DNA from 3 places in the Bradyrhizobium sp. USDA 3311 genome. Region 3 is predicted to be linked to each of the others. Evidence: predicted binding sites of a transcription regulator. Region 3 holds the regulator's gene; each other region holds the start of a gene.
The links. The regulator PhoB, encoded in region 3, activates phosphate uptake and scavenging genes when phosphate is short. The targets are predictions, from matches to a motif close to TGTCATNNANCTGTCAT.
Positions count from the first base shown of each region.

Region 1: ACVWW6_RS36320 (Orn/Lys/Arg family decarboxylase) is a predicted target of PhoB. The motif match lies at 4,242-4,258, and genes of this name have one in related genera.
Region 2: ACVWW6_RS08105 (DUF2794 domain-containing protein) is a predicted target of PhoB. The motif match lies at 4,211-4,227, and genes of this name have one in related genera.

Region 1 covers NZ_JBSSFI010000001.1:7,582,211-7,589,541, forward strand. The annotation lists gene ACVWW6_RS36300 (TetR/AcrR family transcriptional regulator) at 1-272, shown strand, start outside; gene ACVWW6_RS36305 (flavin-containing monooxygenase) at 269-2,179, shown strand; gene ald (alanine dehydrogenase) at 2,317-3,432, opposite strand; gene ACVWW6_RS36315 (Lrp/AsnC family transcriptional regulator) at 3,574-4,053, shown strand; gene ACVWW6_RS36320 (Orn/Lys/Arg family decarboxylase) at 4,303-6,660, shown strand; gene ACVWW6_RS36325 (N-acetyltransferase family protein) at 6,667-7,245, shown strand; gene ACVWW6_RS36330 (hypothetical protein) at 7,249-7,331, opposite strand, start outside.
Region 2 covers NZ_JBSSFI010000001.1:1,702,834-1,710,164, reverse strand. The annotation lists gene ACVWW6_RS08120 (ABC transporter permease) at 1-1,830, shown strand, start outside; gene ACVWW6_RS08115 (Bax inhibitor-1/YccA family protein) at 2,100-2,891, shown strand; gene ACVWW6_RS08110 (GNAT family N-acetyltransferase) at 3,120-3,650, shown strand; gene ACVWW6_RS08105 (DUF2794 domain-containing protein) at 3,776-4,147, opposite strand; gene ACVWW6_RS08100 (DUF1223 domain-containing protein) at 4,896-5,672, opposite strand; gene acnA (aconitate hydratase AcnA) at 5,893-7,331, opposite strand, start outside.
Region 3 covers NZ_JBSSFI010000001.1:970,197-977,527, reverse strand. The annotation lists gene ACVWW6_RS04775 (ATP-binding protein) at 1-649, shown strand, start outside; gene pstS (phosphate ABC transporter substrate-binding protein PstS) at 794-1,807, shown strand; gene pstC (phosphate ABC transporter permease subunit PstC) at 1,949-2,938, shown strand; gene pstA (phosphate ABC transporter permease PstA) at 2,943-3,788, shown strand; gene pstB (phosphate ABC transporter ATP-binding protein PstB) at 3,785-4,606, shown strand; gene phoU (phosphate signaling complex protein PhoU) at 4,618-5,334, shown strand; gene phoB (phosphate regulon transcriptional regulator PhoB) at 5,357-6,064, shown strand; gene ACVWW6_RS04740 (GcrA family cell cycle regulator) at 6,321-6,830, opposite strand; gene ACVWW6_RS04735 (aspartate aminotransferase family protein) at 7,285-7,331, shown strand, end outside.

The DNA of each region.
Region 1 (7,331 bases), 6.6 Mb from region 3:
CGATCGGCTACCAAAAGCATCTCGACAACATCTCGGTCGCCTATGTGCGCATCCTGCGCCGCGCCCGCCTTGCGGGCGCGATCGAGGATTACAGCGACGAGGAATTCGAGGCGATCGTCCACATGCTGATGGGCGCGCGCGGTTATCTCAGCCGCCGCTACTCCTATTCGGAAGGCGGCGTCACCGCCGTGCCCGACCACGTCATCTCCGCCTATCGCAAGCTGATGACGCGCGGCCTGTTCAGTTCATCGGGAGATCAGGAAACGCCATGAACATCGCATCTCCCCACCACCCGCTCGACATCGCCTCGGCGATCGCGGAAGGCGACATCCGCTGCCTCCTGATGGTGCTGGTGCACATGACCGGCGAGGCGCGCTGGCTCGAGCCGCCGTACTTGCCCAAGCGCGACATCCGCCTCATTCCCGATCCCGAAGCCGGCGTGCCGAAGGAGATCCAGGACGAAATCCGCACCGCGGTGGTCAACCTCTTCGCCAATGGCTCGCCGCAGCCGGTCATCACCGACCCCGGTGAAGAGCTGCTCTTGAAGATGATGCGCGCCTGCCTCGGCGAGAACGTCGCGCCGGAATATGCGCCCCTGATGCGCGAGGAGATGGGCTTTGTGCCGCGCGAGACACGATGGACGACGCGTCCTTCCGACGACAAGCTCGCGGAGCAGCACGTTCTGATCGTCGGCGCCGGCGTCTGCGCCATCGCGCTCGGCGTGGCGCTCGGTCATCTCGGCATCCCCTACACCATCGTCGAGAAGAACGACGAGCTCGGCGGCACCTGGTGGATCAACCGCTATCCCGGCTGCGGTGTCGACACACCGAACCATTCCTATTCGTATTCGTTCGGCTCGCGCAACGCATGGACGCGGTACTTCTGCCAGCGCGAGGAGCTGCTCGGCTATCTCCTGAAGGTCGCCGATGAATACGGCATCCGCGAGCATCTGCGCGTCAACACCGAGCTGACCTCGTCGCGCTGGGACGAAGGCAAGAGGCGCTGGATTTCCACGCTCAGGACCAAGGACGGAGAAGAGACCTTCGAATCCACCGCGCTGGTCAGCGCGATCGGCCAGCTCAACGATCCCTCCCGCGCGCGCTTCAAAGGCGAAGAAAGCTTCAAGGGCACGATCCTGCATTCGGCGTTATGGTCCGGCGATATCGATCTGGACGGCAAGCACGTCGCCGTGATCGGCACCGGCGCGACCGCGATGCAGCTGGTGCCGGCGATTGCCGGCCGTGTTGCCTCGGTCACCGTCTATCAGCGCAGCGCGCAATGGGCGCGGCCGGTGAAGGGCTATTCCGACCCGATCAGCGAGGGTGCGCGCTGGCTGCTGGCGCATCTGCCGTTCTATGTGCAGTGGTATCGCTTCAACATGTTCTGGCGCTATGGCGACGGCCTGCTGCCGTTCCTGCGCAAGGACCCGGCCTGGCCGCATCCGGAGCGCGCCGTCAACAAGGGCAACGACCGGCACCGGCAGGAATTGACCGACTTCATCCTGACCGAGCTGAAGGACCGCCCCGACCTGATCGAAAAATGCGTGCCGACCTATCCGCCTTACGGCAAGCGCATCCTGCTCGACAACAACTGGTTCAAGACGTTGACGCGACCGAACGTGGAGCTCGTCACCGACGCGATCGACCGTTTCGACCAGGGCGGCATCGTCACCGCGGACGGCAAGCGCCGCCCCGCGGATATCATCGTGGTCGCGACCGGCTTCAAGGTCACGGAGATGGCGGCGCGCCTGAACATCAGCGGCCGCAACGGCAAGAATTTGCGCGAGGCCTGGGGCAACGACAATCCGACCGCGTTCCTCGGCCTTACCGTGCCTGATTTCCCCAACTTCTTCTGCATGCTCGGCCCGAACTCAGGTCCCGCGCATGGCGGCAGCGTCATCTTCCAGTCGGAGTGCCAGAGCCGCTACATCTCGGCGTGTCTCGCCGACATGATCGCGCGCGACGTCGCAGCGATCGACGTCCGTCCGGACGTGCTCGACGATTACGTCCGCAAGGTCGATGCCGAGCACGAGGCAATGATCTGGACCCATCCCGGCATGACCACCTACTACCGCAATTCGAGCGGCCGCGTGTTTTCCGCGATGCCCTGGCGCTTCGTGGACTACTGGCGCATGACGCATGATCCGGATCTTGGGCAGTACAGGCTGACGAAGGCGTAGAGTTGATGGCGCCCACAACGTCGGCGCACTCTCTCTCCACGTCGTCATTGCGAGCGCAGCGAAGCAATCCAGAATCTTTGCGTGGAGATACTCTGGATTGCTTCGCTACGCTCGCAATGACGGAACTGGCGGCCCGTCTACGCCGCGAGCCCGGTCTCCACCGGAGCGAACTCCAGCCCGAGGCTTTCCGCGACCGCCTTGTTGGTGATGCGGCCACGGTGGACATTCAGGCCGTTGCGCAAATGCGGGTTCTCCAGCACCGCCGCAAAACCCTTGTTCGCGAGCATCAGGCCGAACGGCAGCGTCGCGTTGTTCAGCGCCTGGCTCGACGTGACAGGCACCGCACCCGGCATGTTGGCGACGCAATAATGCACGATGCCGTCGACCTCGTAGGTCGGGTCCGTGTGCGTGGTCGCATGCGACGTCTCGAAGCAACCGCCCTGGTCGATAGCGACGTCGACCAGCACGGCGCCCGGCCGCATCGATTTCAGCATCGCGCGCGTGACGAGTTTGGGCGCGCTCGCGCCCGGCACCAGCACCGCACCGATCACGACGTCGGCGGCAAAGACCTCCTCCTCGACCGCCTCGATGGTTGAAAAGCGGGTGCGCACCCGTCCGAGAAAGACATCATCCAGCTCGCGCAGCCGGGGAATCGAGCGATCGATCACCGTGACCTCCGCGCCAAGGCCCGCGGCCATGCGCGCGGCCTGTGTTCCCACCACGCCGCCGCCGAGCACGACGAGCCGCGCCGGCTGCACGCCGGGCACGCCGCCCAGCAAAAGCCCGCGACCGCCGGCCGACCGCTTGAGCGCGGCGCCAGCGGCCTCGATGGCGAGGCGGCCGGCGACTTCGCTCATCGGCGCAAGCAGGGGGAGGTGACCGGCCGCGTCGGTGACGGTTTCATAGGCGATCGCCGTACAGCCGGAGGCGAGCAAGCCCTTGGCCTGTTCGGGATCCGGTGCAAGATGGAGGTAAGTAAACAGGATCTGGCTTTCGCGAAGCTGGGTCCATTCGCTCTTCTGCGGCTCCTTCACCTTCACGATCATGTCGGAGCTGGCGAAGACGTCGCGGGCGCTCCCGGCGATCTCCGCCCCTGCCCGCCGATAGACCTCGTCCGAAGCACCGATGCCGCTGCCAGCGCCTGTCTCGACCGTCACCTGATGCCCGGCCGCGACATATTCACGGACCGCGCCCGGGGTGAGCCCGACGCGATATTCCTGCACCTTGATCTCCTTGGGCACACCGACACGCATCCTGGGCTCCTTCCAACGTCTTGATTCACCTCGCCATGGTAGCGACGGGTCCAGTTTGGTTTCGTGCAAATATCAGCTAGTTTCGCGATCTCCGCGCCGGTTTCCGGCGCCGAAGTGCCCTTTCACGCTGGAAACGAAACATTGGCCCTCGACCGGAAAGACCTCGCCATCCTCGCGGAACTCACGACCAACGCGCGGGCCAGCCACACCGAGCTTGCCAACAAGGTCGGACTATCCAGCACGGCGCTGGCGCGGCGGCAGAAGGCGCTGGAGGACGACGGCTACATCCAGGCCTATCAGGCCGCGCTCGACCTGGCGCAGTTCGGCCTCACCACGACGGTACTGGTGCGCATTGCGCTGGAGAGCCAGAGCGACGAGGCGCTGAAAGCGTTCGAGGCGGAGGTGGTGAAATGCCCCTCCGTCGTGCGCTGCTTCCTGATGTCGGGCACCGACGACTACATCCTGATCGTGCTTGCGCGCGACATCCAGGATTTCGAGCGCATCCACCGCACCGAGCTGTCGCGATTGCCGCGCGTCGCGCGGGTGCAATCGAGCTTCGCGCTGCGCGAAGTCGTCAACCGCGCGGTGCCGACGGTGGTGTTCAGCGAGGCCAAGCGGTAGCGGACTTCTCCCTCTCCCCGTTCTTACGGGGCCGCGCCGAGCTTCGCTCGCGCTGAGAGCGTTGGGGTGAGGGGCTGCACCCACAAAGGCGGTGATAGTCGGACTCGCGGAAGCTCCCCTCACCCGGATTGCTGTGCAATCCGGCCTCTCCCGCAAGCGGGGAGAGGCGAAACGCCAGCCGCAGCTCCCGTCATCCAACTGTCATCGAATGTGCCGAGAGCTGTGTCTCCAGTACATTCGGGACAGACAATGGACTATTTCAAGCGCTTCAACTTCCTGTTCGCCGCACCCGTGTTCGACGCCGACGACCTCGAAGGCGTCCGCTTCAACCAGATCATCGAGGAGATCCAGCGCTCCGGCTTCGAGGTCGTCCGGGCCCGCAAGCTGGAGGACGCGGAGATCGCGGTGCAGACCGACGCCGCGATCGGCTGCATGGTGGTGGATTGGGGCAAGAAGGGCCTGGAGGGCAAGACCTCGGCGCTGATCAATTTGATGCGGCGCCGCGGCCTCGATTTCCCGATCATCCTCCTGATCCGGCGCAAGCGGTTCGAGGATCTGCCGGTCGAGGTGCTCGACTTCATCGACGGCTATGTCTTCCTTTCCGAGGAGACGCCGACCTTCATCGCCAAGAACCTGATCAGCCGGCTCAAGCAATATGCCGAGACGCTGAAGACGCCGTTCTTCGGCGCGCTGGTCGACTATGCCGAGGAAGGCAACCAGCTCTGGACCTGTCCGGGCCACAATGGCGGCGTGTTCTACAATCGCAGCCCCATCGGCCGGGTGTTCGTCGAGCATCTCGGCGAATCCGTGTTCCGCGACGACCTCGACAATTCCGTGCTCGACCTCGGCGACCTCCTCACCCATGAGGGCCCGGCGCTGAAGGCGCAGAAGGAAGCAGCAGCGATCTTCGGCGCGGAGAAGACCTATTTCGTGCTCAACGGCACCTCGACCTCGAACAAGGTCGCGCTCGGCGCGCTCGTCACCGACGGCGACCTCGTGCTGTTCGACCGCAACAACCACAAGGCCGCCCATCACGGCGCGCTGATGATCAATGGCGGCATCCCGGTCTACGTCCCGACCATCCGCAACGCCTGGGGCCTGATAGGCCCGATGCGCTGGGACATGCTCGACGAGAAGGCCCTGCGCGAGGCGATCCGCAGCCATCCGCTGGTCAGGGATCGCGACGCCTGGCGCAAGGAGCGGCCGTTCCGCGTCGCCGTGGTCGAGCAGTGCACCTATGACGGCTCGATCCACAGCGCCGAGATGATCCTGAAGCGCATCGGCCATCTCTGCGAGTACATCCTGTTCGACGAGGCCTGGGCCGGCTTCATGAAATTCCACCCGCTCTATGCCGGCCGTTTCGCCATGGGCCTCGCGAACCTTCCCCCGGAAGCACCGGGCATCATCGCGACGCAGTCGACCCACAAGCAGCTCGCGAGCTTTTCGCAGGCCTCACAAATCCACATCAAGGACCGCCACATCCGCGGCCAGAAGCGGCGGGTCGAGCACCGCCGCTTCAACGAAAGCTTCATGCAGCACGCTTCCACGTCACCGTTCTATCCGCTGTTCGCATCCCTCGACGTCGGCGCGCAGATGATGAAGGGGCGCTCCGGCGAAGTGCTGTGGGACGACACGATCCGGCTCGGCATCGAGCTGCGCAAGAAGATCCGCGCGATGCGCCGGGAGTTCGAGGAGAAGGAGCAGAATCCCGATCGGCGCTGGTTCTTCGAGCCCTTCGTCCCGGATCGCGTCGCCATCCCCGACGTCAGCCGCCCCGGCGCCGCCCACAACGTCGCCTGGGAGACGCTGTCCACCGACGAGCTCGCCACCAATCCCGCCTTGTGGCAACTCTCTCCGGATACCAACTGGCACGGCTTTCCCGATCTCGCGGAAGGCTTTGCCATGACCGATCCGAACAAGCTGACGTTGCTCACGCCTGGCTTCGATCGCACCACCGGCGCCTATGCCGAGCACGGCATCCCCGCCCCCGTCGTCGCGCAATATCTGCGCGAGAACCGCATCGTGCCCGAGAAGAACGACCTCAACTCCCTGCTCTTCCTGCTCACTCCCGGCGTCGAGGCGAGCAAGGCCGGCACGCTGATCTCCGGCCTCGTCGCCTTCAAGAGGCTGCACGACGACAATGCGTTGCTGGCGGACGCAATCCCGGAATTCTACCAGCGGCGGCAGGCGCGCTATGCCGGCGCGCGGCTGCGCGATCTCTGCGGCGACATGCACCGTTTCTTCCGCGCCGCCGATGTCAGCGCGCTCCAGGCGCGGCAGTTCATGCCCGAGCACATGCCCGAGATCGCGATGTCGCCCCGCGATGCCGCCCGCTATTTGTTCCGCAACGACGTCGACTATCTGCCGATCGAGGCGATCGCGGGCCGCATCGCCACCACGCCCTTCGTGGTCTATCCGCCCGGCATCGCCACCATCGTGCCCGGCGAGCGGCTGACGGAACGCGCCAAGCCCATGGTCGACTATCTCAAGATGTTCGAGACCTGCTTCAACACGTTCCCGGGCTTCGACGTCGAAATCCAGGGCGTCTACAAGGAGATCGATGCCCAGGGCCGTATCGGGCTCTATACTTACGTCGTTGCCGAGTAGGTGCCGATGAACGAGACAGCATTTGCGCGTTCGGACGACGAGCCGCTCCAGGTCCGCCCCTCGCGCGAGAGCGATGTCGAGGCGATGCTGGCGATCTACCGCCATCATGTCCGCAACGGCGTGCCGCGCGATGTCGAGGGAACCGGCGCGCCGGAGCCGGACGATCTGCGCGACCGGCGCAAGAACCTGAAGCAGACCCGCCTGCCGCATCTGGTCGCGACCTATCGCGGCGAGGTGGTCGGCTACGCCTATGCGGTGCTGTTCCGCAAGCGCCCGGCCTATCGCTACACCGCCAAGCACTCGATCTACGTCCACCACGCGCATCTCGGCCGCGGCGTCGGACGGCTATTGCTCCAGGAGCTGGTCGATGTTTGTGCGGCGGCCGGCTTCCGCCAGATGATCGGCTATATCGACGCCGACAACGCGCCCTCGCTGGCGCTGCACGAAAAGTTCGGTTTCGCGCGCGCCGGCCTGCTCTGCGGCGTCGCCTACCGGCACGGCCGCTGGTCCGACACCGTCATGGTGCAACGCTCGCTCGGCGCGGGCGCAACCGCGCCGCCGCCGGCAACGGCACCCGGCCGGTAAGCCTTACGAGGGGAAGTCGGCCGGTCTGACGTGGATGCGATCGGCATGCAGCGACCAGTCACACAACGCCTGGTCCTTGCAAAACC
Region 2 (7,331 bases), 730 kb from region 3:
CCGCAGGCCGGCTGGGAAGTCCGCAGCCGCTCCAACGCCTCGCCGCAGCTCGAGCGCAACATCAGCCGCTTCACGCAGTTCCTGACGCTGGTCGGCCTCGCCGCGCTGCTGGTCGGCGGCGTCGGCGTCGCCAACGCGGTGAAGAGCCATATCGACCGGAAGCTCGAGGTGATCGCGGCCTTCAAGGCCGTCGGCGCCACGGGCCGCGACGTGTTCGGCATCTATCTCGCCCAGGTCATCCTGCTGGCCGCGATCGGGTCCGTGATCGGGCTCGCGCTCGGCGCCGCCATGCCCTTCGCCATCGTCGGGCTGTTCGGCAAGCTGCTGCCACTGCCGGTGGTGCCGGCCGTGCATGCCGACGAGCTCGCGCTGTCCTTCGTCTACGGCCTTTTGACCGCGCTCGCCTTCGGCCTGTGGCCGCTCGGACGGGTGCACGACGTGCCGGTCGCCGCACTGTTCCGCGACACCATCAGCTCCGAATGGCACCGGCCGCGCTGGAGCTATCTCGTGTTCATGGGCGTCGTGATCGCCCTGCTCGTCGCGGTCGTGATCGGCCTGTCCTTCGACAAACGCATTGCCGCGGTGTTCGTGGCCTCCTCGGTCGTCGTGTTCGCGCTGCTGCGCGGCATCGCCGCCCTGCTGATGACGATCGCGCGGCGGATGCCGCGGACGCGGCTGCCGATGCTGCGGCTCGCGATCGCCAACATCCACCGGCCGGGCGCGCTGACGCCCTCGGTCGTGCTGTCGCTCGGCCTCGGGCTCGCCGTGCTCGTCACCATCACCCAGATCGACGGCAATCTGCGCCGGCAGTTCCTCGCGGCCCTGCCGGACCAGGCGCCGTCGTTCTTCTTCATCGACATTCCGAGCACGCAGGCCGCGCAGTTCGACGGCTATCTGCGCCAGATCGCGCCCGGCGCCAAGGTCGAGGACGTGCCGATGCTGCGCGGGCGCATCGTCGCCGCACGCGGCGTCCGCGCCGAAGAGCTCAAGCCGACGACCGATTCCGAGTGGGTGCTGCAAAGCGACCGCGGCCTCACCTATACCGGCGAGCTGCCGAAGGGCTCCAAGGTGGTCGAGGGCGAGTGGTGGAGCGCCGACTATTCCGGCCCGCCGCTGGTCTCGATGGAGAAGAAGATCGCCGACGGGCTCGGCCTCAAGCTCGGCGACGAGGTCGTGGTCAACGTGCTCGGCCGCGACATCCCGGCGAAGATCAGCAATCTGCGCAACATCGACTGGCAGGGGCTCGGCATCAATTTCGTCCTGGTGTTCTCGCCGAACGCCTTCAAGGGCGCGCCGCATACCCATATCGCGACGCTGACGGAAGCCGGCAGCAATGCCGAAGGCGACGGCAGGATCATCAAGCAGGTGGCCGACACCTACCCGATGGTGACGAGCGTGCGGGTGCGCGAGGTGATGGAGACGGTCGGCTCGGTCGTGACCAATCTTGCGCTGGCGATCCGCGGCGCCAGCGCCGTGACCCTGATCTCGGCGATCCTGGTGCTCGGCGGGGCGCTCGCGGCCGGCCATCGCCACCGGGTCTACGATGCGGTGATCCTGAAGACGCTGGGCGCGACGCGGTTGCGGCTGCTTGGCGCCTATGCGCTCGAATACCTCCTGATCGGGCTTGCAACCGCGGTCTTCGGCGTGATCGCCGGCAGCATCGCCGCCTGGATGATCGTGACGCGGCTGATGACGCTCAGCTTCGTCTGGCAGGCCGGCAGCGCGGCCGGCGTGGTCGTGGCCGCCCTGGTCGTCACCGTCGGGCTAGGGCTCGCCGGCACGCTCCTGGCGTTGAACAAAAAGCCCGCCACGGTGTTGCGGAATTTGTGACAAAAGGTAGCGGGCCGCCGCGCGGGTGCGGAAACGCACGATTCTTGCGATTAACCACGTCCGCTCGCCAGGATTGCCGGCGAGGGCGACATTCGGCCGCGCGTGGACGGTTGCAGCGAATGTGTTAGTTTCCCACATATCCAATGGGTTCGGACCCCCGATTGTTAGCCAAAATTTAGTCGGCAGACATCGGTATCCGAGATAGAGTTTGACGAACCGGCGGCATGGCGACCCTCATGCCGGACCGGCCAACCAACGGGAATTCGACCATGTCGGACCTAGACCGTAATTACGCTTCTCCTTTCGGCAGGGCCGCCGGGCGTGTTGACGCCGCGACGGTCGATGCCGGCCTGCGCGCCTACATGCTGCGCATCTACAACTACATGAGCATTGGCCTCGCCATCACGGGCCTTGCCGCACTCGGCGTCTACATGGCCGCCGTGACCGACGTTCCGACCCCGGAAGCCGTCCGCGTCGGCAAGCTGTTCCTGACGCCGTTCGGCTATGCGATGTTCGTCAGCCCCCTGAAGTGGCTGTTCATGCTCGCGCCGCTCGCCATGGTGTTCGTGATCTCGGCAGGCATCAACCGTCTGGCGCCCTCGACCGCCCAGATCCTGTTCTGGGTGTTCTCGGCGCTGATGGGCATCTCGCTGTCGTCGATCTTCCTGGTGTTCACGCACACCTCGATCGTGCGGGTGTTCTTCATCACCGCGGCGACCTTCGGTGCGCTCAGCCTCTACGGCTACACCACCAAGCGTGATCTGACCGGGATGGGCTCGTTCCTCTTCATGGGCCTGATCGGCATCATCATCGCGAGCCTGGTGAACCTGTTCCTGGCGAGCTCGATGCTGCAGTTCATCGTGTCGGTGGTCGGCGTGCTGGTGTTCGCGGGCCTCACCGCCTGGGATACCCAGCGGCTGAAGAACGACTACATCTACGGCTACGCTGCGGCCGGCGGTGACATCGCAGAGCGTGCGGCCATCACCGGCGCGCTGTCGCTGTACCTGAACTTCATCAACCTGTTCACGCTGCTCCTGCAGCTCCTCGGCCAGCGCGATTAAGCGATCGGCGAGAGAGTGGACGACACGAACCCCGGCCGAGAGGCCGGGGTTTTTGTTTGAGCCGGTGCCTCCACGAACACCGTCATTGCGAGCGCAGCGAAGCAATCCAGAGTGCTTCCGCGGATGCATTTCTGGATTGCTTCGTCGCAAGGGCTCCTCGCAATGACGGAGTATATGGAAACGATGTTGCCTCTTCCGGCCGCCGCGGGAAGGCTCTAATCTTTCCCCATGTCCGCACCTGAAATCAGGCCCACCCTTGAGGCCGACCTCCCCGCCATCACCGCCATCTACCAGCAGGCTGTCCGCGAGGGCACGGCGACGTTCGAGCTGGAGCCGCCGGATCTTGCCGAGATGACGCGGCGCTACCGCGCGCTGGTCGACGGCGGCTATCCCTATTTCGTCGCCATCCTCGACGGCCGCGTTGCCGGCTACGCCTATGCCGGCGCCTACCGGCCGCGGCCAGCCTATCGCTTCACGGTCGAGAACTCGATCTATCTCGACCCCTCCTTCCACCGCCGCGGCGTCGGCTCGTTGCTGCTGGAGCGGCTGATCGCCGAGTGCGAGGCGCGCGGCTTCCGCCAGATGATCGCGGTGATCGGCGATTCCGCCAATGCCGGCTCGATCGGCGTGCACACCAAGGGCGGCTTCAGGATGATCGGCACGCATCCCAATGTCGGGCTGAAATTCGGCCGCTGGCTCGACACGGTGATGATGCAGCGCGAGCTCGGCGAGGGCGCCAGCACGGTGCCGGGGAAGTAAGCGTTTCTTCATCGTCATTCCGGGGCGCGACGAAGTCGCGAGCCCGGAATCCATAACCACAGGCCGGGGTTATGGATTCCGGGCCTGCGCCTATCGGCGCATCCCGGAATGACGAGAGGAGTTTGCTACACCACGGCCAGCTTGCGATCGATCACCAGCAGCACGCGCTCGAGCTCGTGGCCGCGGCGCAGGATCAGGCCGGTCGCCGAGATCACGCTGTACATGCCCTGCTTGCGCGCGAGGCGCGGGTCCTTCTCGATGCGATAGATCGGCACTTCCGAGGCACGGCGATAGACCGAGAACACCGCACGGTCCTTCAGGAAGTCGATGGCATAGTCGCGCCACTCGCCGTCGGCGACCATGCGGCCGTAGAGATTGAGAATTCGGCGCAGCTCGAGCCGGTTGAAGGTCACCTGGTTCGGCTGCGCATTCGCAGCGGGGGGACGCGCCGCCGCGCGCTGCTCGCTCGGATCGGCATCCTCCGACGTCAGACTCATGGAGCGCCTCCTGATCGCACGGCATGATCGCGTCCGCGAAAACCGTCCCCGGAACCGCGGATCATGACAATCGCATGATTGCGCCAACCGTTCCCCACCGCAAGGGGCTCTCGAGGGCTGTTTGAAGAGCTCTCGGTGCAACCCATTGAACCGGGGGCGAATCGGAACACACGCAACGGTGGAACTCTGTCGCGACGAACCGTCACGGGATCGTTAGCAGGAATCATAGTATCGCCGCTTTTCCGCCCAGCGCCTGCCGCCCTGCACTGCGAAAAGAGCTGTGTGCGTTGACCCGGTCCTTTCGGTTCCGGATTCCTCAGCCCCCAGCCCCCCGGGGTCGACGGGATCGGGTCTGTACGCGCGACAAGGAGGGCCAACGCGAGTTGGTCCTTTTTTGTTTGTGTCGGGATGTTTCTTCCCCCGCTGTCATTCCGGGACGCGCGAAGCGCGGGCCCGGAATCCATCAATCCAAGGTTCCCAGTTGAGAAATGGATTCCGGGCTCGCGCCAAAGAGGCGCGCCCCGGAATGACGAGGGACAAGATTTTTCCGACACGATCTTGCGTACGCTCTCTCCCCTCATCCTTCGCGCGGCGTCCCGAAGGATCGAGGCCCGAGCGGCATCAGCGGGGCCTTTCATGGTTCTCGCGGCGATGCGCAGCATCGTCCGCCGCGCGCGCAAGGGGCGCGCTCCTCACCATGAGGAGATAGAGCCAGACCGCGCATCAGGAAGAATGCGAAGCGTGCGCGTCAGTGCAGCGACGTGTATGCCGCGCCCAGCATCGGGCCGGGTTTCTCGCGGCTGCCGTCCTGGACATAGACCACCGCGCCATCGACGCCGTCGCGCGTGAGGTTCTCGATCGGCACCGTCCAGCTTTCCGGACGACCGTTCCAGTCGCCGACCTTGAGCAGGTTGCGCACCACGTTGTGATAGGTGATCTGCTGTCCGCGATTTTCGCCTTTGGCGATCGCGATCGGCACTGACTTCGCAATCGAGCAGATCCAGACTTCGCCGTGCGAGATCGCCGGCTCCTTGCTCGCGGCCACCGACACGTTGATCTGCTTGCCCGAGAGCGACATCGTCACCGGCACGCTCATCACGCCCATGCCTTTGTCGGTCTTGCCGATCGCACTCTCGATGCCGGCACGATCACTGCCGACGACATGCGTCGAGCCGTTCACCACGACCTGCGGGGTGTAGACCTCGCGGTCGCCGCGCATGCGCGAATAAGCGCGCTGCCGCGCCGAGAAGCGCGAATCCGCCAGCGTGTCCTTCCAGCCGAGATAATCCCAATAATCGATCGGCATGCTCAGCGCGATGATCGAGGGATCGCTGGAGAGATCGCCGATGATCTTGTCGGCGGGCGGGCAGGAGGAGCAGCCCTGCGAGGTGAAGAGCTCAACCACGGCGCGGGGATCAGCCTCAGCGGGACGGATGACGGCGACGATCGCACAGATGCCGAGTGCTCCCGACCAGAAGGCCCCGGACCAACGTGAAATCAGATGAGAAGCCGTCATTGCTGTCATGTCGAACGCCGCACACCGTTGCTCGTGGGAAGGGAAATCTTATCGCCTGATGGTCACCGTAGTCTTACGGGCACGGCACATTCGACCGTCCAGGGCGGAGTTTCCGCCGGGCGGGCCCATCCGAAGCATGCCGCAAACGCGCGAAGGCGGCCTTGTGATAGGCCGCCTTCGTTTAACCTTCTACTCACTTCGCAGTGAGCCACCGTTCACAAATCCGCGCTTAAGCCGCGAGCTTGCGCAGCACGTAGTGCAGGATGCCGCCGTTCCGGTAGTAGTCGAGCTCGTCCAGCGTATCGATGCGGCAAAGCAGCGAAACGCGCTGCAACGAACCGTCGCCGGAGACGATCTCCGCGGTCAGCTTCTGGCGCGGCTTCAGATCGCCGACGAGACCACGCAGCGTGACCTTCTCGTCGCCCTTCAGGCCGAGCGACGACCAGGAGGTGCCTTCCTCGAAGGTCAGCGGCAGCACGCCCATACCGACAAGATTGGAGCGATGGATGCGCTCGAAGCTCTGGCAGATCACCGCGCGCACGCCGAGCAGGCGCGTGCCCTTTGCAGCCCAGTCGCGCGAGGAGCCGTTGCCGTATTCGGCGCCGGCGAACACCACCAGCGGCACCTGCTCCTGCTGGTACTTCATCGCGGCGTCGTAGATCGACATCTGCTCGCCGTCGGGCCAGTGCTTGGTGAGGCCGCCTTCCGGGATGTTGCCGTCGGCGCCCTTGAGCATGAAGTTCTTGATGCGGATGTTGGCGAAGGTGCCGCGCATCATCACTTCATGGTTGCCGCGCCGGGTGCCGTACTGGTTGAAGTCGGCGGGACGCACCTGGTGCTCGCTGAGATACTTGCCCGCGGGCGAGGTGAGCTTGATCGAACCGGCCGGCGAGATGTGGTCGGTGGTGATCTTGTCGCCGAACATGGCGAGGATGCGCGCCTCGACGATGTCGGTGACCGGCTCCGGCTCCTTCTTCATGCCTTCGAAGTAGGGCGGGTTCTGCACGTAGGTCGAGCTCATGTTCCAGCGATAGGTCTCGCTCTCGACGGTCTTGATCTTGCGCCAGTTGGTGTCGCCCTTGAACACGTCGGCATACTTCTTCTTGAAGATCGACGCGGTCACGAACTTCTTCATGAAGGCGTTGATCTCCTTCGACGTCGGCCAGATGTCCTTGAGGTACACCGGCTTGCCGTCCTTGCCTTCACCGAGCGGCTCGACGGCGAGGTTCTTGGTCACGCTACCCGCGAGCGCGTGAGCGACGACCAGCGGCGGCGAGGCCAGATAGTTCGCCTGCACGTCCGGCGAGACGCGGCCTTCGAAGTTGCGGTTACCGGAGAGCACGGCGGCGGCAACGATGCCGTTGTCGTTGATCGACTTCGAGATCTCCTCCGGCAGCGGACCGGAATTGCCGATGCAGGTGGTGCAGCCGAAGCCGACCAGGTTGAAGCCGACCTTGTCGAGGTGGGCCTGGAGGCCGGAATCGGCGAGATAGGCCGCGACCACCTGGCTGCCCGGGGCAAGCGAGGTCTTCACCCACGGCTTGGCCTTGAGGCCCTTCGCCGCGGCATTGCGGGCCAGGAGCCCGGCGCCGATCAGCACGCTCGGGTTCGAGGTGTTGGTGCAGGAGGTGATCGCCGCGATCACGACGTCGCCATGGCCGATCTCGT
Region 3 (7,331 bases):
GGGCTTCATCGACACGCTCCAGGGCCAGGCCAAGGACGACCCCAAGGCGCGCGAGCGCTTCCTCGGCATCATGCACAACCAGGCCACCCGCATGGCGCGCCTGATCGACGATCTGCTTTCGCTGTCGCGGGTCGAGCTGTCGGCCCATGTGCGCCCCGACACCCTGGTCGACCTGCTGCCGATCATCCGCCAGGTCGCCGACGGGCTCGAGCCGCTGGCGCGCGAGCGCCAGGTCGAGGTCGAGATCCATCTGCCGGAGCCGCCGATGATGATCGCGGGCGACCGCGAGGAGCTGCTCCGCCTGTTCGAGAACCTGATCGAGAACGCGCTCAAATACGGCGCCTCGGGCGGACGCGTCATCGTGTCACTGACCTCAGGCGCCGCCACTGATGGAACTCAGGAAATCCGGGTCATGGTCCGGGATTTCGGCCCCGGCATCGCGCCTGAGCACCTGCCGCGGCTGACCGAGCGGTTCTACCGGGTCGATGTCGGCGACAGCCGCTTGCAGGGCGGGACCGGGCTCGGATTATCGCTGGTGAAACATATTCTTAACCGGCATCGCGGCCGGCTTTTGATCGAAAGCGTGCCCAAACAGGGCGCCACTTTCACCGCCTGTTTTCCCCAGATCAGGCCCCCGGTGACAGTCTGAAATTCAAGCGATTTCAATCGCTTGGGGCTGTCATCCGACTGTCACGAAACCTTCGTAAAAGCACAGCCGACCGCTCCTAAAGGGGCGGCACGGGGAGCGCGATCGGGCGCGGATGGCGCTTCGCTCCCCTGTATGGAGACCAGCATGAATTTCCTCAAAACGATCGTCGCTGCCGGCTTGGTCGCCGCATCGACGACGGCGGCCTTTGCTGCCGATATCACCGGCGCCGGCGCGACGTTCCCGTTCCCGATCTATTCCAAGTGGGCCGACGCCTACAAGAAAGAGACCGGCAACGGTCTGAACTACCAGTCGATCGGCTCCGGCGGCGGCATCAAGCAGATCCAGGCCAAGACCGTGACCTTCGGCGCCAGCGACGCGCCGCTCAAGGCCGAGCAGCTCGAGAAGGACGGCCTCGTCCAGTGGCCGATGGTGATGGGTGCCATCGTTCCGGTCGTCAACATCGAGGGCGTGAAGCCGGGCGAGATGGTGTTCGACGGCGAGACGCTCGCCAGCATCTATCTCGGCAAGATCACCAAGTGGGACGATGCCGCGATCAAGAAGCTCAATCCGAGCCTGAAGCTGCCCTCGGAGGCGATCACCGTCGTCCGCCGCTCCGACGGTTCGGGCACCACCTTCAACTTCACCAACTACCTCTCCAAGGCCAGCGCGGACTGGAAGAGCAAGGTCGGCGAGGGCACGGCCGTCGAGTGGCCGGTCGGCGTCGGCGCCAAGGGCAACGAGGGCGTGTCCGGCAACATCGGCCAGACCAAGAACTCGATCGGTTACGTCGAGTACGCCTATGCCAAGCAGAACAAGCTGACCTACACCGGTCTCGTCAACAAGGCCGGCAAGCCGGTGCAGCCGACCGTCGAGGCCTTCCAGGCGGCCGCCTCGAACGCCGACTGGGCCAAGGCGCCCGGCTACTACGTCATCCTGACCGACCAGCCCGGCGAGAAGTCCTGGCCGATCACGGCGGCGACCTTCATCCTCATGCACAAGGATGCCACCGACAAGGCAGCCTCGCAGGAAGCCATCAAGTTCTTCCGCTGGGCCTTCAAGAACGGCGGCAAGGCGGCCGAAGAGCTCGACTACATCCCGATGCCCGAGGGCGTCGTGACCCTGATCGAGAAGACCTGGGCTGCCGAGATCAAGAGCTAAGCGCTGCTGTCCCGGACTGGGTGCTGGGATCTCAAAAGACCTCCGCTCCGGATCGGCCCCGTGCCGCATCCGGAGCGCAAGACCAACAACAAGACCGACAGCAAGCGTATAAAACGGGTACAGGGGATCGGCGTGGCAGAGATGGCCGTTCAGAGCGATGTAATCGACGACGCCGGACCGTACGATCGCGCCAAGGCCTTGAGCGCGTTCAAGCTCGGCGACGTCACCTTCTACTGGATCACGCGGCTCTCCGCGATCTCGGTGCTGCTGATCCTCGGCGGCATCATCGTTTCGCTGATCGTCGGCGCTTTCCCGGCGATCAAGGAATACGGCTTCTCCTTCCTGTGGACGCAGCGCTGGGCGCCGTCGGCAGATCCGCCCGTGCTCGGCGCGCTGGGGCCGATGTACGGCACGCTCGTCACCTCCTTCATCGCGATGCTGATTGCCATTCCCGTCGGCCTCGGCATTGCGATCTTCCTCACCGAGCTCTGTCCGCAATGGCTGCGCCGCCCGATCGGCATGGCGATCGAGCTGCTCGCCGGCATTCCCTCGATCATCTACGGCATGTGGGGCTTCTTCGTGCTGGGCCCGTTCCTGGCCAACACCTTCCAGCCCTTCATGATCAAGATCTTCGACGGCGTTCCCGTGCTGGGCGCGATCTTCGCGGGTCCCCCGTCCTATCTCAGCCTGTTCAACGCCGCGCTGATCCTCGCCATCATGGTGCTGCCCTTCATCACCTCGATCTCGGTCGACGTATTCAAGACGGTGCCGCCGGTGCTGAAGGAGGCCGCCTACGGCGTCGGCTGCACCACCTGGGAAGTCGTGCGCAGCGTGGTGATCCCCTACACCCGCGTCGGCGTCATCGGCGGCGTCATGCTGGCGCTGGGCCGCGCGCTCGGCGAGACCATGGCAGTGACGTTCATCATCGGCAACTCGTTCCGCATCTCCTCCTCGATCTTCGCGCCGGGCACCACGATCTCGGCGGCGATCGCATCCGAGTTCGCCGAGAGCGACGGCCTGCACCAGTCCGGCCTGATCCTGCTCGGCCTGCTGCTGTTCGTGCTGACGTTCTTCGTGCTCGCAGCGGCACGGCTGATGCTGATGCGGCTGGAAAAGAAGGCGGGGAACTAACGCCATGAACCCGATCTATTCACGCCGCCGCCGCAAGGACATCGTCGTTCGCGGACTCTGCATCGCCGCCGCCGCCTTCGGCGTCACCTGGCTTGCGCTGATCCTGATCACGCTGCTTTACAACGGCATCGCCGGTCTGAACCTCGAGATTTTCGTGGCAGACACGCCGCCGCCGGGCTCGACCGAAGGCGGCCTGCGCAACGCCATCGTCGGTTCGATCATCATGACCGTGCTCGGCGTCGGCATCGGCGCGCCGCTCGGCCTGTTCGCCGGCACCTATCTCGCCGAATACGGCCGCAACGACCGCCTGACCTCGGTGATCCGCTTCATCAACGACATCCTGCTCTCGGCGCCCTCGATCATCATCGGCCTGTTCATCTACGGCGCGGTGGTGGTGCCGATGCGCGGCTTCTCGGCGATCGCAGGCAGCCTCGCGCTCGCCGTCATCGTCATCCCGGTAGTGCTGCGCACGACCGAGGACATGCTGCTGCTGGTGCCGAACGCGCTGCGCGAGGCGGCGTCCGCGCTCGGCCTGCCGCGCTCGCTGGTGATCAAGCGGATCGCCTATCGTGCCGCCCGCTCCGGCCTCATCACCGGCGTGTTGCTAGCCACCGCCCGCGTCGCCGGCGAGACCGCGCCGCTGCTCTTCACCGCGCTGTCGAACCAGTTCTTCAGCCTTGGCCTGAACAAGACGATGGCGAACCTGCCGGTCACCATCAACAACTTCGTCCAGAGCCCCTACGCCTATTGGAAGCAGCTCGCCTGGAGCGGCGCGCTGCTGATCACGATTACCGTGCTTGCCCTGAATATTGGCGCGCGCATCCTTGGCGCCGAGAGGACCGCAAAATGAGTGAGCTTTCCGTATCGATGAGCGCGGCCGGTGGGCTGCCCCAGGCGCCGCTGCTGCCGGAAGCGCCGGCCAAGGTGACGGTGCGCAACCTCAACTTCTATTACGGCGAGCACCACGCGCTGAAGAACATCAACCTGACGCTCGGCACCAACCGCGTCACCGCGTTCATCGGCCCGTCCGGCTGCGGCAAGTCGACCCTGCTGCGCATCTTCAACCGGATGTACGACCTCTATCCGGGGCAGCGCGCCACCGGCCAGCTCATGCTCGACCAGACCAACATCCTCGACGGCAAGCTCGACCTCAACCTGCTGCGCGCCCGCGTCGGCATGGTGTTCCAGAAGCCGACGCCGTTCCCGATGACGATCTACGAGAACATCGCCTTCGGTATCCGCCTCTACGAGAAGATCTCGAAGTCCGAGATGGACGACCGCGTCGAGAAGGCGCTGCGCGGCGGCGCGCTGTGGAACGAGGTCAAGGACAAGCTCAACGCCTCCGGCCTGTCGCTCTCCGGCGGCCAGCAGCAGCGCCTCTGCATCGCCCGCACCGTCGCGGTGCGGCCCGAGGTGATCCTGTTCGACGAGCCCTGCTCGGCGCTCGACCCGATCTCGACCGCCAAGGTCGAGGAGCTGATCCAGGAATTGTCCGAGAACTACACGATCGCGATCGTCACCCACAACATGCAGCAGGCGGCGCGCGTCTCCGACAAGACCGCGTTCATGTATCTCGGCGAGCTGATCGAGTTCGACGACACCAGCAAGATCTTCACGTCGCCGAGCGACCGGCGCACGCAGGATTACATCACCGGCCGGTTCGGCTGAGGAGACGGGACATGGGTTCTGAACATACCGCAAAGGCCTTCGACACCGACCTCCAGGAGCTCACCCGGCTCGTCGCCGAGATGGGCGGGATCGCCGAGCGCATGATCGTCGATTCCGTCGACGCGCTGATCCGCCGAGACGTCGCGCTCGGCCAGCGCGTCGTCGCCACCGACACCGAGCTCGACGCGCTGCAGAAGCGCATCGAGGAGCGCGCCGTGCTCACCATCGCCCGCCGCCAGCCGATGGCGGTCGATCTGCGCGAGATCGTCGGCGCCATGCGCGTTGCGACCGATCTCGAGCGCATCGGCGACCTCGCCAAGAACATGGGCAAGCGCGTCGCGGCGCTGGAGACGGATTTTCATCCGCTCAAGCTGTTCCGCGGCCTCGAGCACATGACCGACCTCGTGCAGCAGCAGGTCAAGTCGGTGCTGGACGCCTATGCCGCGCATGATCTGCCGGCGGCGATGGCGGTGTGGAAGGGCGACGAGGAAGTCGACGCCATCTGCACCTCGCTGTTCCGCGAGCTCCTCACCTACATGATGGAGGATCCGCGCAACATCTCGTTCTGCATCCATCTGATGTTCTGCGCCAAGAACATCGAGCGGATCGGCGACCACGCCACCAACATCGCCGAGACCGTGTTCTACATGATCGAGGGCCAGGCGATCACCGACAAGCGGCCGAAGGGCGACATGACGACCTTCGCCACGACGGTCCCGAATACCTGAAGACTTAAGGAGCGACGACACCATGGGCGCACGCATTATGGTGGTTGAGGACGAGGAAGCTCTCACCGAGCTTCTCCGCTACAACCTCGAAGGCGACGGCTATGATGTGGAGACGGTGATGCGCGGCGACGACGCCGACACCCGCCTCAAGGAACACATCCCCGATCTGATCGTACTCGACTGGATGCTGCCGGGACTGTCAGGCATCGAGCTGTGCCGCCGGCTGCGGACCCGGCCCGAGACCAAGCAGCTCCCGATCATCATGCTCACCGCGCGCGGCGAGGAGAGCGAGCGGGTGCGGGGTCTTGCGACCGGCGCCGACGACTACATCGTCAAGCCGTTCTCGGTGCCGGAGCTCCTGGCGCGCGTGAGGGGCCTGCTGCGGCGCGCAAGCCCGGAGCGGCTCGCAACGGTGCTGGCCTATGGCGACATCGAGCTCGATCGCGACAAGCGCCGCGTCGCGCGCTCGGGCCGGCCGATCGACCTCGGCCCGACCGAATATCGCCTCTTGGAGTTCTTCCTGGAGCATCCCGGCCGCGTGTTCTCGCGCGAGCAGCTGCTCGACAGCGTCTGGGGCCGCGACATCTACATCGACGAGCGCACCGTCGACGTCCACATCGGCCGCCTGCGCAAGCTGCTCAATCTCGGCCGCGAGCAGGATCCCATCCGCACCGTCCGCGGAGCCGGCTACGCGCTGGATGATCGCTTTGCGAAGGCGGAGCAGACGTAGGGTTTGCAGGCGTTGGTTTAGCGGGCTACAGCCACACTCTCAGTGTCGTCCCGGACAAGCGTAAGCGCAGATCCGGGACCCATAATCACAGGGCGTGGTTGTCGCGCGAAGAAGGTAACTCCGAGTCCCCGTAGCCACATCTTGCGGTGGTTATGGGTCCCGGATCTGCGCGCGCTTCAGGCGCGCTTGTCCGGGACGACATCGAGTTTGTTGGGCCGTCAACGCGTGACGGCCGTCACTCGATTTCAGAACAAACTCACCGCGAGGGCTTCGCCGGTGCGCGCCGGCGATCCGCGGCGGGCTGATATGCCACGCGCGAGTGCTGCGCGCAGTAGGGCAGGCCCGACAGCGCCCTGCCGCCGCAGAAGAAGAAATCCGGGCTCGAGGGATCGCCGACCGGCCAGTGGCAGGTCGCCTCGTTCAGCTCCAGCAGCGACAGCCGCTGGCTCATCGGCACCACGTTGTCGTAGGTGACCGGTTCGGCCTCCACCTCGACCTCGAAGGCCTGCGCCAGCGCGGTGTTGCCGCGCGCAATGGGGCGGCTCACCCGCATCATGTGCTGCGCGGGGCGCGCCTTGCGCGGCCGCGGAGCCGCCGATGAGGGGCTCTTGGCGCGGCCGGATAGGCCGAGCCTGTGTACCTTGCCGATCACGGCATTGCGGGTCACGTTCCCGAGCTCGGCTGCGATCTGGCTGGCCGATAATCCGGCCTCCCAGAGCTTTTTCAACTGCTCGACGCGATCGTCGGACCAGGTCAAAACCGTCATTGCACCCTTTCCCTCGCCGTGCGGCTGCCATCCTGGCGCCTCGCGGCGAATGCCTAAGCCTCGAAAAACCCGTGCCGTCAGAATCCCTTAAGGCTCGCCGGGCGCGCCGATAACGCCCGAACGTCTACGCCGGTACATGAGGACTTAGAGGATCAGAAACACTGCACGAGATGTCGTATCTGACAAGCCAAACGCTACAATATGGCGTGACTCACGCGCAAGAGTCCGCCGACTCGCTTCCACATGTTCCGTGGCGAAAACCCCGCAATTTCGGCTCCGCAAGACTACGGATTCAGCGTTTCGCGAGGCTTTCGGGCGGCATTGACACCGGTTTCACCAGGCATAAGATAGTGTCACGTGCCGCCCTTAAAAGGCGGCACGTTTCGTTTTCCGGGCCGGTCAATGGTGCGCTGCGTGAGCGTGTTCAGGCCGTCCGCAACATCAAGTGATCGTCATGACTAACAGCGCAGCGCCGCATTTGCTTCCCGTTTTCGCCAGATC